2 regions of the Leptothrix sp. (in: b-proteobacteria) genome follow, and region 2 is predicted to be linked to the other one. Evidence: predicted binding sites of a transcription regulator. Region 2 holds the regulator's gene; the other holds the start of a gene.

What was found. The regulator HrcA, encoded in region 2, represses chaperone genes, less so after heat shock. The targets are predictions, from matches to a motif close to TTAGCACTCNNNNNNNNNGAGTGCTAA.
Positions count from the first base shown of each region.
Region 1: groES (co-chaperone GroES) is a predicted target of HrcA. The motif match lies at 4,150-4,176, and genes of this name have one in related genera.

Region 1 covers NZ_CBDFPH010000001.1:340,334-349,140, reverse strand. Annotated here, with positions in the region: gene AC5IG3_RS01395 (pilin) at 1-414, shown strand, start outside; gene AC5IG3_RS01390 (pilin) at 468-950, shown strand; gene AC5IG3_RS01385 (ATPase) at 1,012-1,569, opposite strand; gene AC5IG3_RS01380 (TA system antitoxin ParD family protein) at 1,579-1,941, opposite strand; gene groL (chaperonin GroEL) at 2,064-3,710, opposite strand; gene groES (co-chaperone GroES) at 3,762-4,052, opposite strand; gene holA (DNA polymerase III subunit delta) at 4,229-5,323, opposite strand; gene AC5IG3_RS01360 (LPS-assembly lipoprotein LptE) at 5,332-5,877, opposite strand; gene leuS (leucine--tRNA ligase) at 5,880-8,522, opposite strand; gene AC5IG3_RS01350 (ExbD/TolR family protein) at 8,629-8,807, opposite strand, start outside.
Region 2 covers NZ_CBDFPH010000008.1:797,724-806,530, forward strand. Annotated here, with positions in the region: gene mutY (A/G-specific adenine glycosylase) at 1-183, shown strand, start outside; gene AC5IG3_RS13110 (LON peptidase substrate-binding domain-containing protein) at 207-866, opposite strand; gene rapZ (RNase adapter RapZ) at 863-1,795, opposite strand; gene recN (DNA repair protein RecN) at 1,767-3,503, opposite strand; gene AC5IG3_RS13125 (NAD kinase) at 3,528-4,418, opposite strand; gene hrcA (heat-inducible transcriptional repressor HrcA) at 4,518-5,549, shown strand; tRNA gene AC5IG3_RS13135 (tRNA-Ile) at 5,590-5,666, shown strand; gene AC5IG3_RS13140 (DUF937 domain-containing protein) at 5,736-6,866, opposite strand; gene AC5IG3_RS13145 (extracellular catalytic domain type 1 short-chain-length polyhydroxyalkanoate depolymerase) at 7,038-8,060, shown strand; gene AC5IG3_RS13150 (putative bifunctional diguanylate cyclase/phosphodiesterase) at 8,080-8,807, opposite strand, start outside.

The DNA.
Region 1 (8,807 bases), on a different contig from region 2:
ATCATCGGCATCCTGGCCGCCGTGGCGTTGCCGGCGTATCAGGATTACACGGTGCGGGCGAAAACCTCCGAGGTCATCTTGGCCGCATCGGCTTGCCGCACAACGATCACGGAAGCGGTGCAAACCGCGACGACTCTGCCAGGCGCCAACGCATGGGGTTGCGAAGCGACAGCATCTACATCGAAGTACGTAGCCAAAATTGAAACGACGGCCGCCGGCCTCATCCAGGTGACCAGTCAAAACATCAACAACAAAGCCGATGGAACCGCAGGCGGCGTACTCACACTGAAGCCTTTGGACGCCAGCGATGCGGCAGTTGCCGCTGGTGGTGTAGTGGCGAAGTGGATCTGCGGATCATCTACAGACGGCACAACCATTGCCGCAAAGTATCTTCCCGGCTCTTGCCGCGGTTAAAACCTGGGCCTCCTGACGGCTCCTCTTCAAATCTTCCCTCACCGAGCTTCACCATGAAATCCATCCAACGTGGCTTTACCCTGATCGAATTGATGATCGTCGTAGCGATCATTGGTATCTTGGCCGCCGTAGCTCTGCCTGCCTATCAGGACTACACCAAGCGTGCCAAGCTCAGCGAACTGATCTTGGCGGCCTCGGCTTGCCGCACCACGGTAACGGAGGTCTACCAATCCGCAACGACGGCACCCGCTGCCGGCGGCTGGGGCTGCGAGTCCACCGCGTCGACGTCGAAGTACGTCGCGTCGATCGCCACCGACGCCGCCGGCGGTATCACGGTCACCGCCCAGAACACGGGCGACACCACGATCGACGCCAAGACGCTGTCGCTCGTCCCGACCAACGCTGCAGGCACGGGCCTGCCGACCTTCGGCAGTTCAGTTGCTCAATGGAAGTGCGGCAATACCGCTGCCATCGGCACGAGCACCGCTGTAACCACCATCCCCGCGAAGTACCTCCCCGGCTCCTGCCGCGGTTGATCAGGCCTAGTTCCCGCACAAGCAGAAGGCGCCTCAGGCGCCTTCTTTCATTTCATCCACGCTATTTCAGCGGCGACCAGGGCGGAAACTGCGCCACCCCCAGCAAGCGCCCTTGCTCGTAGCGGGCCGCGCAGCGATACGGGTGACGGGCACTGCTGTTGTCGTACACGGTGGCCGTATCGGCCAAGGTGATGGCCTGCGCGACGAGCGCCCACAGACGCGCGTACCGCTCACGCACCTTGTCGGACGGCACCGAGTGCCCGCCCTGCTGATGCCGGAGTTGAACCCGGGCCAGAGACAGGGCCAGCGGCACGAGCATCACATGCAGCGTCACAAGGTAAGACGCCGCCTGCGCCTGAGCCACCAACGCAAGCTTGGAGGGGTGCGAGAACACAGTCGCGGCCACGAACGAGATGCCTTGCGCGATGGCTACATCACGCGCCTGCTGCGCCAGCGCAGCGGCATCATGGCCGTGCGACTCTTCATCACCGGGCCAACGCTGGCGGGCCAGCACATCAGCGTTGATGAACGGCAGGTGCGTGGTGGGCGAGAGGACTCGCTCGAAAAACGTCGTTTTTCCCGATCCATTCGGGCCGACCAGCAGGTGGAGTACCGGCATCGGGGAGGCTCAGCGGTCACCCGAGTTCACGATCCGCAACTGGCCGTGCTCATCCAGTTCAGCGTAGTGATGGCCTTCTGCCGCAAAAGTGGCTGAAAAGTCCAGTTCACCCAACGCCGCATCAAGATGCTCCTGCCACTCTGCGCGGACCACCGCCTGCGCTGCGGCGGGCAACTGGTCATAGCTGGCTGCGCCCGCAAGCACCGCTTTGACCTGAACAACGGAAACGGCCGGACTGCGCTCCAGTTCCCGGCCCAGCCGCGCCCAGTGGCTGACTTGCTCGGCGACGCTGCGACTCATCAGCCGGGCGACCTCGCGGGCGGAGGCATCGAGTTCTCGATCAAGACGAATCGGGGCAGCGGCAGCAGGCATGACGAACTCCAAAAGCGTGTAGCACGATGCTACAGCAATTGATCCAGCCACAAAAAAGGGCCGCATCGCTGCGGCCCCTCTTGACTGACAGACGCCGAGCCCGAAGGCTCAGCTCATGGGCATTACATGCCCATGCCGCCCATGCCGCCCATGTCACCCATGCCGCCAGGCATGCCGCCCGGTGCATCGTCCTTGGGGGCCTCAGCAACCATGCACTCGGTCGTCAGCATCAAGCTGGAGACCGAAGCGGCGTTCTGCAGTGCAGTGCGCGTCACCTTGGTCGGGTCCAGGATGCCCATTTCGATCATGTCGCCGTAGGTGTCGTTGGCGGCGTTGAAGCCGTAGTTGCCCGAACCGGCCAGGATCGCGTTCACGACCACGCTCGGCTCGCCACCGGCGTTGGCGACGATCTCGCGCAGCGGCGCTTCGATGGCCTTGAGCACCAGCTTGATGCCGGCGTCCTGGTCAGCGTTGTCGCCCTTGATGGTGCCAGCCGCTTGGCGGGCACGCAGCAGAGCCACGCCGCCGCCAGCGACGATGCCTTCTTCAACGGCAGCACGGGTCGCGTGCAGCGCGTCTTCCACGCGAGCCTTCTTTTCCTTCATCTCGACTTCGGTGGCAGCACCGACCTTGATGACGGCCACACCGCCGGCCAGCTTGGCCACGCGCTCTTGCAGCTTCTCGCGGTCGTAGTCGCTCGAAGCTTCTTCGATCTGGATGCGGATCTGCTTGACGCGCGCCTGGATGTCGCTTTCGGAGCCGGCACCGTCGATGATGATGGTGTTTTCCTTGCCCACTTCGATGCGCTTGGCTTGGCCGAGGTCGGCCAGCGTCACCTTGTCGAGCGCCATGCCGACTTCTTCAGCAATGACCTTGCCGCCCGTCAGGATGGCGATGTCTTCCAGCATGGCCTTGCGGCGGTCGCCGAAGCCCGGTGCCTTGACGGCCACGACCTTCAGGATGCCGCGGATGGTGTTGACCACCAGCGTCGCCAGCGCTTCGCCGTCGACGTCTTCAGCCACGATCAGCAGCGGGCGGCCGGCCTTGGCGACTTGCTCCAGCGTCGGCAGCAGGTCACGGATGTTGGACACCTTCTTGTCGTACAGCAGCACGAAGGGGTTGTCCAGAATCGCGGATTGCTTTTCGGGGTTGTTGATGAAGTACGGCGACAGGTAGCCGCGGTCGAACTGCATGCCTTCGACGATGTCGAGCTCGTTGTCGAGCGACTTGCCGTCTTCAACGGTGATCACGCCTTCCTTGCCGACCTTGTCCATCGCCTTGGCGATGATTTCGCCGATCGACTCATCGGAGTTGGCCGAGATCGAACCGACCTGGCTGATTTCCTTGGTGGTCGTGGTGGCCTTCGAAGCCGCCTTGAGCTGGGCGACCAGGGCGGTGACCGCCTTGTCGATGCCGCGCTTGAGGTCCATCGGGTTCATGCCGGCGGCCACGTACTTCATGCCTTCGCGCACGATGGCTTGTGCCAGCACGGTGGCGGTGGTGGTGCCGTCGCCAGCGTTGTCAGAGGTCTTGGAAGCGACTTCCTTGACCATCTGCGCGCCCATGTTCTGCAGCTTGTCCTTGAGTTCGATTTCCTTGGCCACGGACACACCGTCCTTGGTCACGGTCGGGGCGCCGAACGAGCGCTCAAGCACCACGTTGCGACCCTTGGGGCCCAGGGTGACCTTGACCGCGTTGGCCAGGATGTTCACGCCTTCGATCATGCGATGACGCGCGTCTGCGCCAAAAATAACGTCTTTTGCTGCCATGTTGTATGACTCCGGATTCAGTTCAGTGGGGTGTGCGGTGTGGCCGAAGAATTACTTCGAAACCACGGCGAAGAGGTCTTCTTCGCGCATCACGAGCAGTTCGTCGCCGTCGACCTTGACGGTCTGGCCGCTGTACTTGCCGAACAGCACGCGATCGCCCACAGCCACGTTCAGGGCCACGAAGTCGCCCTTGTCGTTGCGCTTGCCAGGACCGACGGCCAGCACTTCGCCCTGATCAGGCTTCTCGGCGGCGTTGTCGGGGATCACGATGCCCGAGGCGGTCTTGGTTTCTTGTTCGAGGCGTTTGACGATCACGCGGTCGTGCAGGGGGCGAAGCTTCATGGGGCATCTCCTAACGAAGGGGTTGAGCTTGAGTCGGCGAAACGCCCGGTGGATCCGAGCGCTTGTTCTGATTCACGATTCCGGCGGGCCGGAATCACTAGCACTCACCTGAGGCGAGTGCTAACGAATACAGATTATAGGAACGGTCCGCGTCATTTCAAGGGGGGCCGGATCAATCAGGCGCGCAGGGCCAGCGGGGGTGGCAAGGTGCCGCCGCGCCGCGTGGTGGCCGTGGCCACCGCCTCCATCACCTGCAGCATCAGCCGCTGCAGCGCCTGCCAGGCGTCGCCCGGCCAGGCTTCGTGGCGCAGGCCCTTGACGATGCCGTCGCACACCTGCGCGTCGCGCAACAGCGCCTCGAGCGCGGCGGCATCCAATTGCGGCAGTACACGCTCGAAGAGTTTTTCCTTCAGGCCCCAGACGCGCGCCTCGCGCAGCGCCATCGCCATCGGCCGGCCCTGCTGCAGCGCCTGCTGCACGCGGCGCAGCGCGCGCAGGTCTTCGGTCAGCGTCCAGTGCACCAGCACGGCGGCCTCGCCCTCGGCGCGCAGGCCTTCGAGCATGCGCAGCGCGCGGCTCACCTGAGCGGCCAGCACCGCCTCGCCGAGCTTGAAGACGTCATAGCGCGCCACGTTCAGCACCGCCGACTCGACCTGCTCGAAGCTCAGCTCACCCGGCGGATGCAGCAGCGCCAGCTTGCTGATTTCCTGATGCGCGGCCAGCAAATTGCCCTCGATGCGGTCGGCAAAGAACGCCAGCGTGCGCTGCCCGGCCTCGCCGTCCTGCACGCGCAGGCCGTGCTGCGTCAGCCGCTGCGCCAGCCACTGCGGCAGCGCGCGGCGCTCGACCGGGTCGACCCGCACGCTCACACCCGCGCCATCCAGCGCCGTGAACCAGGCGCTGCCCTGCTGGGTGCGGTCGAGCCGCGGCAGCAGGATCAGCGTGACGGTGTCGTCGCCCAGCGTCTCGACGTAGCGCTGCAGCGCCTCCGAACCGTCCTTGCCCGGCTTGCCGCCGGGAATGCGGATCTCGATCAGCCGCTTGTCGGCAAACAGGCTCAGCGCGCTGGCCTCGCCCAGCAGACCCGACCAGTCGAAGTGCGCGCCCGCCACCGTGTGCACGCTGCGCTCGGCGTGGCCGGCAGCACGGGCAGCGGCGCGCACCGCGTCGGCCGCCTCCTGCGCCAGCAGCGGCTCGTCGCCGTAGATGACGTAGAGCGGGCGCAGGCCACGCTGCAGCGCGGCGGCGAGTTGGTCGGCGCGGATCTGCATCGGCCGCTTCAGCGCGAGGCTGCCGAGGCCGCCGACACGGCCGACTGAACCGCCGGCAACGCCGCCAGACGCCGCAGCACCTGATTGGCAATGTCGCGCTGCATGGCGCGGAACATCAGCTGCGCTTCCTGCTCCTTGGCCAGCGCGCGCGTTTCGGAATAGCTCATGTCGCGGCTCAGACTGAGCGTGCTGGCCGCAATCAGCAGCTGGCCGCCGGCATTGCGTACTTCGAAAGTGAAGCGGGTGCGCAGCGTCATTTCCGTCACCAGACCCGCAGCGGTGGAGGCGGCGGCAACCTGTTCCTGCACGTCGGCCAGCGCGCGCAAGACCAGGTCGGACTGGCTCGCGGCCTCGGTCAGCACCACGCCGGGGCTGGCACGCAGCTGGCTGCGCAGCTCATCGGCCAGCACCGAATAGCGGTCGAAGCCACCGAGGTAGATGCGCTTGAGCTGCAGCTCGGGCGGGCGGCGCAGCTGGAAGCCGCAGCCCGCCAGCGTTGAAACGCCCAGAGCGACCGCGCCCAACGCAGAAGTGATCAGGCTGCGGCGCTGCATGCTCAGACGACCACGTTCACCAGCCGGCCCGGCACGACGATGATCTTCTTGGGCGGCTTGCCATCGGCGAACTTGGCCACCTCGGCGCTGGCGGCCGCCACCGCTTCGATGGCGGCCTTGTCGGCGCTGGCCGGCACCTTGATCGAGCCGCGCGTCTTGCCGTTGACCTGCAGCACCAGCTCCAGCTCGTCCTGCACCAGCGCGGCTTCCACCACCTGCGGCCACGGTGCGTCGAGCAGGTCGCCCTGCTGGGCGGCGTAGCCGAGGTCGTGCCAGAGCTTCCAGGTCAGGTGCGGGCAGGCCGGATAGAGGCCGCGCAGCAGCACCGAATAGCCTTCGCGCAGCACCGCAGCAGAAGCCGCATCGCCTTCGTGCCTGTAGCTCTCCAGCGCGTTGAGCAGCTTCATCGCGCCCGACACCACGGTGTTGTACTGCATGCGCTCGAAGTCGAAGCTGATCTGCTTGAGCACCAGGTGCACCTCGCGGCGCAGCGCCTTGGCAGCGGCCGGCAACTCGCCTGCCACGTCAGCCGCGCCCTTGAGCAGCGCCTCGTTCTTGGCGCCGAAGCCCCACACGCGCTTGATGAAGCGGTGTGCACCCTCCACGCCGGCGTCGTTCCACTCCAGCGTCTGCTCGGGCGGCGACGCGAACATCACGAACAGGCGGGCCGTGTCGGCGCCGTACTGGTTGATGAGTTCCTGCGGGTCGACGCCGTTGCTCTTGGACTTCGACATCGTCGTCATCTCATATTCAAGCGGCAGGCCGTCGGCCTTGAGCGTGCCGCCGATGGTCACGCCGTGCTCGTTGGTGAGCACGTTGACCTCGTGCTCCCAGAAGTAGCTCTTGCCGCCGCCCTCGGGCTTGCGGAAAAACGCGCCCTTGAGCACCATGCCCTGCGTCAGCAGCTTGGTGAAGGGCTCGTTGATCTTGACCAGCTTCAGGTCGCGCATGACCTTGGTCCAGAAGCGCGCGTACAGCAGGTGCAGGATGGCGTGCTCGATGCCGCCGATGTACTGGTCCATCGGCATCCAGTAGTCGGTGCCGCCGGCGACCATCGCGTCGCTGTTCTGCGCGTCGCAGTAGCGCATGAAGTACCACGACGAATCGACGAAGGTGTCCATCGTGTCGGTCTCGCGCTGCGCAGGCTTGCCGCAGCAGGGGCAGGCGACATTCAGGAAGTCGGTGCGCTTCTTGAGCGGGTTACCTGAGCCGTCCGGCACGCAGTCGATGGGCAGCACGACCGGCAGATCAGCTTCCGGCACCGGCACGGAGCCGCAATCGTCGCAATGGATGATCGGAATCGGCGTGCCCCAGTAGCGCTGGCGGCTGATGCCCCAGTCGCGCAGGCGCCAGGTGGTCTTCTTCTCGCCGAGGCCCTTGGCGCCGACGAGTTCGGCGACCTTGGAGACGGCCTCCTTGTACGGGAGCCCGTCCAGTTCGCCCGAGTTGACGCAGACGGCGCGCTGCTTGTCGCCGTACCAGTCGGCCCAGGCATCGAGCGAGAACACCTCGTCGCCCGCCTTCACGACTTGCTTGATCTCGATGCCGTACTTCTTGGCGAACGCGAAGTCGCGCTCGTCATGCGCCGGCACGCCCATCACGGCGCCGTCGCCGTAGCTCATCAGCACGTAGTTGCCGACCCAGACCTCGACCTGGACGCCGGTCAGCGGGTGGGTGACGAACAGCCCGGTGGGCATGCCCTTCTTTTCCTGCGTGGCGAGTTCGGCTTCGGTCGTGCCGCCCTGCGCGCATTCGGCGATGAAGGCGGCCAGCGCGGGGTTCGTCGCCGCCGCGTGTGCGGCCAGCGGATGCTCCGGCGCCACGGCGCAGAAGGTCACGCCCATGATCGTGTCGGCGCGGGTCGTGAAGACGTAGAGCCGGCCGCCCTGGATCAGCGCACCGTCAGCGCCCACGATTTCATGCGGGAAGGCGAAGCGCACGCCCTCGCTCTTGCCGATCCAGTTTTCCTGCATCAGGCGCACGCGCTCGGGCCAGCCGGACAGGTAGTTCGGGTCCTGCGGATCGGCCACCGCGCCCAGCAGCTCGTCGGCGTACTGCACGATGTTCAGGTAATAGCCCGGGATCTCGCGCTTCTCGACCAGCGCGCCAGAGCGCCAGCCGCGGCCGTCGATCACCTGCTCATTGGCCAGCACGGTCTGGTCGACCGGATCCCAGTTGACGACCTGCGTGCGGCGCTCGGCGATGCCGGCTTCGAGCATCTTCAGGAACAGCCACTGGTTCCATTTGTAGTAATCGGGATCGCAGGTGGCAACCTCGCGCGACCAGTCGATCGCCAGACCCATGGCCTGCATCTGGGTCTTCATGTAGGCGATGTTTTCGCGCGTCCACTTCTCCGGCGGCACGGCGTTCTTCAGCGCGGCGTTCTCGGCCGGCAGGCCGAAGGCGTCCCAGCCCATCGGCATCAGGACGTTGTAGCCCTTCATGCGCAGCTGACGCGTCAGCATGTCGTTGATGGTGTAGTTGCGCACATGGCCCATGTGCAGCTTGCCGCTGGGGTAAGGCAGCATCGAGCAGGCGTAGAACTTGGGGCGGCTCTTGTCCTCGGTGACGCGGTAGGCGTCGGCCGCGCGCCAGGCGGTCTGGGCGGCGGATTCGACGGCGGCGGGATCGTATTTCTCGTTCATGGCGCAGGCTGGGCAGACATCTTGGCGACCGCCTGACTGCGCCGGACGCCGCAGCGCCCAAGAGCGCCGGCAGGCTGATCGGGAGCCGGCGATTATCGCGTGCGACTCAACGAGCGGCGGAGGCCGCCGCCTGCGGTGCCGTCACGAAGGCGATGCGGTTGAGGCCCGCCTGCTGCAACTGGCCGATCAACTCGGCCACCCGGCCATAGGGCACCGACTGGTCGGCGCGCAACTGGACTTCGGGTTTGGTGGTCTGCTGGCCGACTTGTGTCAGGCGCCCGGCAA
Region 2 (8,807 bases):
GCGCCGGCCTTGCTGGCCGCTGAAGGCGATCTGGCGGACCCCGCTGACGGCACCGCGCTCAACCGTCACTGCGCTCCGGCGCAACTGGAGCCGATCCTGGGCGCCGGCCGCTGGTGGCGCCGCGCCGAACTGGCCGATGTGGGCCTGCCCGCGCCGCTGCGCAAGCTGCTGGACGCGGGCTGATCCGGCCTTCTCGGCCTGGGCGCTCAGTCCGAAAGAATGCCGTGGCGGCGCAGAAAGCCGTCCACCAGTTGCAGCCGCGTCAGCGGGTCGGGCAGCGCCATCAGCTTGTGGCGGGTGGGCAGCGGAATCGGCAGGATCTCGCACCAGCGGTTGGCGACCCAGCCGGCGTCATCGAGCTGATACGGTGCCATGAAGGGCTGATGACCCTGCGTCTCCAGCGTCGCCATGGCCTGCTGCAGCGCGGCGGCGCTGGCCTGCAGTTCGGGCGTCAGCGCGGTGGGCATGTCGTCTTCCAGCACCAGCGCCTGGGCCTGCCACAGGCCATCGGCTTGCTGGCGTGGCTCGCTTAGCTCGAAGCGGTGCGTGCCGACGCAGTCGATCTGCAGGATGCCGGGCTGGTCGCTGTCGCAACTGCGGATGCGCGCCAGGCAGCCTTGGGTCTCGAAGCGTGCGCTTTCCTTCGCACTTGAAGCGGTCGATGAGCGCGTCTCGTTGCCCTGGATCAGCGTCACCACGCCGAACAGCGCGTCGTGGCGCAGGCAGTGGCTGACCATGTCGAGGTAGCGCGCCTCGAACACCCGCAGCGCCAGCAGCCCTTGCGGAAACAGCACGGTGCCGAGCGGAAACAGCGGCAGGTCGCGCAGCAGCGCGCCCGGGGTGAGGGTCGCGCCGGGGGTGGTCATGATGCGTCGGCCTCCTTGGCCTCGATTTCGCGGTGTCGCACCAGCGTCGGAATGCGCTCGCGGAAGCGCTGCGCCAGCTGCTCGGCGCAATAGACCGAGCGGTGCTGGCCGCCGGTGCAGCCCACCGCCACCGTCAGGTAGCTGCGCTGGTCCTGGTCGAAGCTGGGCAGCCAGCGGGTCAGGAAGGTCTCGATCTGCGCCAGCATCTCGCCCACCTCGGGCTGCGCCTGCAGGAACTCGATCACGCCGGCGTCACGGCCGTTGAGCGGCCGCAGTTCCTTGACGTAATGCGGGTTGGGCAGCACGCGCAGGTCGAACACCATGTCGGCGTCGCGCGGCACGCCATGCTTGAAGGCAAACGACTCGAACACCAGCGTCAGCGTCGAATGCGCCGCGCCCACCAGCTGCCGCACCCAGCTGCGCAGCTGCGCCGGGCGCAGGTCGCTGGTGTCGATCACGGTGCTGGCCTCGCGCAGGTCGCTCAGCAGGCCGCGTTCCTGCTCGATCGCGTCGATCAGCGCCGAGCGCGACGCGCCCTTTGGCCCTTCCTGCGCCGACAGCGGATGGCGGCGGCGCGTCTCGGAGAAGCGCCGCACCAGCGTCTCGGTGCGCGACTCCAGGAACAGCGTCAGCACTGGCGTGCCTTCGCGCCGCAGCGCTTCAGCCAGTGGCAGCAGCAGCGGCAGGGCGTTGGCGTTGCGCACGTCGGTGGCCACGGCAATGCGGCGCACGCCGGCGGCGCGCTGCAGCCGCAGAAATTCGCGCAGCAGCTCGGGGGGCAGGTTGTCGACGCAGAAGTAGCCGGCGTCTTCGAGCGCATTGAGCGCCACGGACTTGCCCGAGCCCGAGATGCCCGAGATCAGCACCACCGGTTCCATGGCGAGCGTGGCAGCCTGGGGCTCAGTGGCGAGGTGTTGGATGGCGGTCATGGGGGCTGTTCTTGGGCTCGTGCAGAGGTTTGGACGGATGTTCGTGGGGGGTGGCGGCCAGCATTTCGCGCGCATGCGCCAGGCTGGCGCCCGAGAGTTGCTGGCCGCCGAGCATGCGGGCGATCTCGCTGACCCGCGCCTCGGCCTTGACCATGTGGATGTCGCTGTGCACGCCGCTGGCGCTGCTGGCCTTGCTGACGACCAGATGCTGGTCGGCGCACGCGGCCACCTGCGCCAGATGGGTGACGGCCAGCACCTGGCGGTCGTGACCCAGGCGCTGCATCAGCCGGCCGACGGTTTCGGCCACTGCGCCGCCGACACCGGAATCGACCTCGTCGAAGATCAGCGTGCCGCTGGCCGCACCCTGCGCCAGCCGCACCTGGCTGGTCGTCACGGCAATGGCGAGCGCAATGCGCGACAGCTCGCCGCCCGACGCCACCTTGCCCAGCGGGCGCGGCGTGCTGCCGGCGTGGCCGGCAACCAGGAATTCAGCCGATTCGCGCCCGTGCGCCTGCGGCTCGGCCACAGGTTCGAGCGCGATCTCGAAACGCCCGCCGGCCATGCCGAGCTGCTGCATCGCCGCCGTCACGGCCAGCGCCAGTTGCGGCGCAGCAGCCTGGCGCGCGGCGCTGACCTGCGCGGCCTCGTGCTCGAAGGTCTGCAGCGCGGCGTGGGCGGCAGCGTGCAGGCTGTCGAGGTCGGTGGCCGCGTCAAGCGCGCGCAACTCTTCTTTCCAGCCCGCCAGCGTCGCCGGCAGGTCTTCGGGCTGGCGGCGGTAGCGGCGCGCCAGGCTCATCCAGGCCGACAGGCGCTGGTCGAGTTCGGCCAGCCGCTCGGGCTCCAGCTCCGTGCGGCGCAGGCCGGCGTTCAGGCTGTGGGCTGCGTCGGCCAGCTGCGCCTGGGCGCTTTGCAGCACTTCCAGCACGCCGGCCAGCGTCGGATCAAAACTGGCAACGGCACCCAGCGCGGCAATGGCGTGGTCGGTCAGACCGCTGGCGCTGATTTCGGCCTCGCTCAGCGCATCGAGCGCCTGCTGGCTGGCATCGATGATGGCTTGTGCGTGCGCCAGCCGCTGGTGCTCGGCGTTGAGTTCGGGCCATTCGTGCTCGCCGGGCGTGAGCTTGGCCAGCTCGCCGATCTGCCAGGCCAGCCGTTCGCGTTCGCGCTCCAGCTCGCCGCCGCGCTGCTGCGCCGCCACCAGCTGCGCCTGTCGTTCGCGCCAGGCGCCCCAGGCCTGCGCCAGCGCGCTGGTGTCCAGGCCGGCGTAGGCGTCGAGCAGCGCACGCACCGAGGCCGGCCGCGTCAGGCTCTGCCAGGCGTGCTGGCCGTGGATGTCGACCAGCTGCTCGCCCAGCTCCTTGACCTGCGCCATGGTGGCGCTGCTGCCGTTGATCCAGGCGCGGCTCTTGCCCTGCGCGTCAACGGTGCGGCGCAGCAGCAGGGTGTCGTTGGGCGCAAAGCCGGCCTCGTCGAGCCAGGCGGGAAAGCTGGGCGGCAGGGCGTCGAATTCGGCGCTGATTTCGGCGCGGGCGGCGCCTTCGCGCACCACGCCGGCATCGCCCCGGCCGCCGAGCGCGAGTTGCAGCGCGTCGATCAGGATCGATTTGCCCGCGCCGGTCTCACCGGTCAGGACGGTGAAGCCGGCATCGAGTTCCACTTCGAGCGTGGTCACGATGACGAAGTCACGCAGCGAGAGTCGTTTCAGCATGGCTCACAGGATTCAGGGCTGATTTCAGGACGGGCTGTCACCGGACACCGCGCCTTCATTCCAGTGCAGCTTGCGCCGCAGCGTGGCGTAGTAGTTCCAGCCGGGCGGGTGCAAAAAGCGCACCCGGTGCGCCGAGCGCCGCACGCTGATGCAGTCGCCATGCACCAGGCTGGCAAACGACTGCATGTCGAAGTTGACCACCGGCTCGCGCCCGGAGACGACGCGGATGCTGACCTCGCCCGAGTCCGGCAGCACGATCGGCCGGTTCGAGAGCATGTGCGGCGCAATCGGCACCATCAGCAGGCCGGCCACGCCCGGGTGCAGGATCGGCCCGCCCGCCGACAGCGCGTACGCGGTCGAGCCGGTGGGCGAGGCCAGGATCAGCCCGTCGGCGCGGAAGTTGCCGACGAACTGGCCATCGACCTCGACCCGCAGCTCCACCATCGCGGTCGCACCGCTGCGCAGCACCACGTCGTTCATGGCCACGGCCTCGAAGATGCTCTCGCCGTCGCGCAGCACGCGGCCTTCGAGCATGGCGCGGTGTTCTTCCTCGTAGTCGCCCGTCAGCACCGCGTTCAGCGTGCGCGCCATGGCGTCGACCGGCACATCGGTGATGAAACCCAGCCGGCCCTGGTTGATGCCCACCATCGGCACGCCGTAGCGGGCCAGGTCGCGCGCAATGCCGAGCATGGTGCCGTCACCGCCCACCACGATGGCGATGTCGCACTGGCGGCCCAGCTCATCGGCCTCCAGTGCCGGGTAGCCGGTGATGCCGGTGTTCAAGGCGGTGGTGGCCTCCACCGACACCTCCAGCCCGCGGCGCGTCAGCACGTGGGCGATGTCTTCTAGAAGCGGGCGCATGCCGTGGGCCTGGTATTTGCCCACCAGCGCCGCGTGGCGGAAACGGCTGGTCATGCAGGAAATTACACCACAGCGATATGGCGCAACCGTGGCGCAATTCACGCCCGATCGGCCGGGATTCGGGCGCCGGCAGCGTCCACCTAAAATCGGCCCATGCTGGATGACCGCGCCAAGATGCTGCTCAAAACCCTGGTCGAGCGATATATCGCCGACGGCCAGCCCGTGGGTTCGCGCACGCTGTCCAAGACGGCCGGGCTGGAGCTCTCGCCCGCCACCATCCGCAACGTGATGTCCGACCTGGAAGAGCTCGGCCTGATCGCCAGCCCGCACACCAGCGCCGGTCGCATTCCCACCGCGCGCGGCTACCGCCTGTTCGTCGACAGCATGCTCACCGCCCGCCCGTTGGCGCTGCAGTCCGCGGAAGCCGGCGGCCACTCGCTGCGCGAGCAGCTGATGCCCGACCAGCCCAAGCGCGTGATCGCCCAGGCCGCGCAGATGCTCTCCAGCCTGAGCCAGTTCGTCGGCGTGATCACCGCGCCCAAGAAGGCCGGCGTCTTCCACCACATCGAGTTCCTGCGCCTGGGCGACCGCCGCGTGCTGCTCATCCTGGTCGCGCCCGATGGCGACGTGCAGAACCGCGTGCTCTACAGCGCGCACGACTACACCCAGAGCCAGCTGATCGAGGCCAGCAACTATCTCAACGCCCACTACGCCGGCCTCAGCATCGAGGCCGTGCGCGAGCGCCTCAAGACCGAAGTCGACGCGCTGCGCGGCGACATCGGCGTGCTCATGCAGGCCGCAGTACAGGCCGGCAGCGAAGTCGCCACCGAAGAATCCGAACAAGTCATCGTCAGTGGCGAGCGCAACCTGCTCGGCGTGCAGGACTTCGGCGGCGACCTCGGCTCGCTGCGCAAGATGTTCGACCTGTTCGAGCAGAAGACCCAGTTGCTGCGCCTGCTCGACGGCTCCAGCCGCGCCGAAGGCGTGCGCATCTACATCGGCGGCGAAAGCGGCGTCGTGCCGATCGAAGAACTCTCCGTTGTCTCGGCCCCCTACGAAGTCGACGGCCAGGTGGTGGGCACCCTGGGCGTCATCGGCCCGACCCGCATGGCCTACGACCGCATGATCCAGATCGTTGACATCACCTCCCGCCTGGTCGGCAACGCCCTGAGCCAGAAGCCGTAAAACGCGCCACTCGCCCACCTACAATGCGCGTCGATCCTGAGGGCCGTTAGCTCAGTTGGTTAGAGCAGAGGACTCATAATCCTTTGGTCGTTGGTTCAAGTCCAACACGGCCTACCAATCAAATCAAGCACTCGGCCTCGTTCTTTGGACGAGGCTTTGTTGTTTTTGGCAGGCCTGCAGGCCCCCTCACTGCCTGCTGACCTCCACCCGCCGCGCCTCGGCGGCCCCTTCCGGGCCGCCGAGTTCCACGAAGACGGGTGGCTTCATCTCGATGCGGGTTTCGGCCATGCCGGCGGCTTTCAGGGCGTCCCTGACGGCCAGGGCGCGGGCCTTGGCGAGGGCTTCGTTCTGGGCCTTGTCGCCGGTCGGGTCGGTGTAGCCCGTGATCGTGACCCGGGTGTTGTCCTGCTGGAGCAGGGCGGCCAGGGTGTCGATCTTGGTGCGCTCATCCGGGCTGACCGTGGCGGCGCCGAGGTCGAAGTAGATCTTGCCCAGCAACGCTGGCGCGACGGCGGCTGGTGCCGGTGCGGTGGCAGGGGCTGAAAGGACGGGTGTGCTGGCGGGCTGAGAGGTCCACCGGTTGGTCAGCAGGCCCCACAACAGCACCAGCACGCCCGCACCGATCACCCAGGGCAGCCAGCGCGCCATGCTGGATTTGGTGGCGGCCGTCGCTGCGCTCGTGGCGGCAGTCGCGCCGCCTGCTACGGCTGTGCCGGCGCGTCTGGCGGCCTCGGGCGCCTGGCTGCCCAGTCCGCCCAGGAAGGCTGCAGGGCTTGCAAAGCCCAGTGCGCCGCTCATGCGGCTGTCGAGGGCGCCTTGCAATTGGGGCCCCTGGCTGGCCAGCAGCGCGGAAAGCGCGTTGGCGTCGAGGCCCTTGTCGCCGATGAACTTCTTCAGGAAGGTCAGTGCCAGCGGCACCACCATGCCCAGCAGCCGGGTGGCCGACGAGTCCTTGATGCCACTCATCGATGACAGCATGCTGGCGAGCGCACCGCCCTTGTCGCCGAGCAGGGCCGGCACCAGGCTGCCGCTGCCCGCCGCCAGCAGGGCGCTCATGCCCTGACCGCCGCCGCCCAGCAGCCCGGCGAGGTCGCCGAGCGAGCGGGTGTCGAGAGGGGCCCCGTTGATGAGCGACATCAGCCCCGACGCGCCCTGCGGCGTCGCCCCCTTCTGGGCGATGCTGCCGAGCACGGCCGGCAGCAGCGCGGTCAGGGCGGACTGGGTGGCGCCGGGGGATTCGCCCAGAAATGACCCGGCCAGCTTCGAGAAGTCATCCCCCAATGCTTGTTGGGCCAGAGAGAGCAAATTGATGTTCATGCCGGTGTCCTTTTTCCTGGTGCGGGGCGGAGGGCGTTGCCGCCGATCGGGCGACCAGGAATTCTTCAGCGGCAGGCGCGAGGGCTGTTGCGCGGAGTCAATGGGCGGGAGATTCGCGCCAGGGCATTCATGGTCGAATCCGCCGGTATCCGGACTCCGTCAATCCCTGTCATGAACACTTTTCCCCGGTGGCTGGTCGCGCTCGGGTTGGCCTTGCTGGCAGCCCCACCCTTGTCGGCCCAGGAGGCTGCTTCAGGAACGCTGCGGGAGCGTTGGAAGCAGCGCGTGGAGACGCGCCGGGCGAATGCGGAGGTGAGCGCCCCCGCGCTGGGTCCGGGCACGCATGCGCTGGATGTCTCGTTCGCGGGCCACCGGCGGCACGCGCTGGTCCACCTGCCGCCCCGTTACGACGCGGCTCGTGCCGTGCCGGTCGTGTTTGCGTTTCACGGCGGCGGTGGCAGCGCGCAATACATGGCCGATGACAGCCGTTATGGCTGGATTTCCAAGGCCGATGAAGAAGGCTTCGCCGTGGTCTTTCCCGGGGGCTACAGCAAGTTTCCCGGCGGCCGTCTGGCGACCTGGAATGCCGGGGCCTGCTGTGGCGCTGCCCGGGATCAGCAGGTGGATGACGTGGGTTTCGTGCGATTGCTGCTGGACCGTGTGGCGCAGCAGGTGAGCGTGGACCGCCAGCGCCTCTTCGCCACCGGCATGTCCAACGGCGCCATGATGGCTTATCGCCTGGCCTGCGAAATGGCTGACGTGTTCCAGGCCGTGGCGGCGGTGGCGGGCACCGAGGCCGTCAGCGACTGCCGGCCTGCCCGGCCGCTTGCGGTGCTGCACATTCATGCCCGCGATGACACGCATGTGCTCTTCGGCGGGGGCGCAGGGCCGGACGCCTTTCGTGACGCGGGCCAGGTCACCGACTTCACCTCGGTGCCGGAGACGGTTTCCCGCTGGGTGACGCGCAATCGGTGCGATGCGTCCGAGGTCCAGCGCAAGACCTGGCCCGGGGCTTCCTGTGAAACGCATTCGCGGTGTGCCGCAGGTGTTCGCGTCGACCTGTGCGTGACCGACTCGGGCGGCCATTCCTGGCCGGGCGGAGGCGTCACGCGGCGAGGAAAAGCGCCCTCGTCACAGGCGCTTTCCGCCACCGAGGAGGCCTGGGCCTTCTTTCAGGCGGCCAGCCGGCGCTGAAGACCGGGCAGGGCGCGGTTCAGCGGCCTGCTTTCTGCACCTGCCGTGCCCCCTGCGCCATCCGCACCAACTCCGTCACCGGCTCGGGTCGGCCGAACAGGTAGCCCTGGAAGACGTGGCAGCCGAAGCCGGCGAGGCGGTCGCGCTGGTCGGGCGTTTCGACGCCTTCGGCCACCACCGTCATGCCCAGGTGGCTGCCGAGGTTGACGATGGTGCGGGCGATGGCGGCGTCGTGGGCGTCGGTGGGGACGTCGCGCACGAAGGAGCGGTCGATCTTGAGCTGGTCCAGCGGCAGGCGCCGCAGGTAGGTGAGCGACGCGTAGCCGGTGCCGAAGTCGTCGAGCGCAAAGCCCACGCCGCGTGCCCTGATGGCCTGCATCTTGGCGATGCTGTCCTCGACGTTGTCGAGCATCATGCTTTCGGTCAGTTCGAGCTTGAGCCGCGCCGGTGTGGCGCCGGTGCGGTCGAGCACGTCGATGACCTGCTCGACGAAGTGCGGGTCGCGCAACTCGCGTGCGCTGACGTTGACCGACAGCGTCAGCTGCCCCAGCACCGGGTCGCCGGCCCAGGCCGCCAGCTGCGTGCAGGCGGTCTGCAGCACCCAGCGGCCGAGAGCCTGGATCAGGCCGCGGTCTTCGGCGATGGTGATGAAGGCCTGCGGCTCCAGCAGCCCGCGCTGCGGGTGCTGCCAGCGCACCAGTGCCTCGGCGCCCAGCAGATGTTCCTGGGCGTTGACGACCGGCTGGT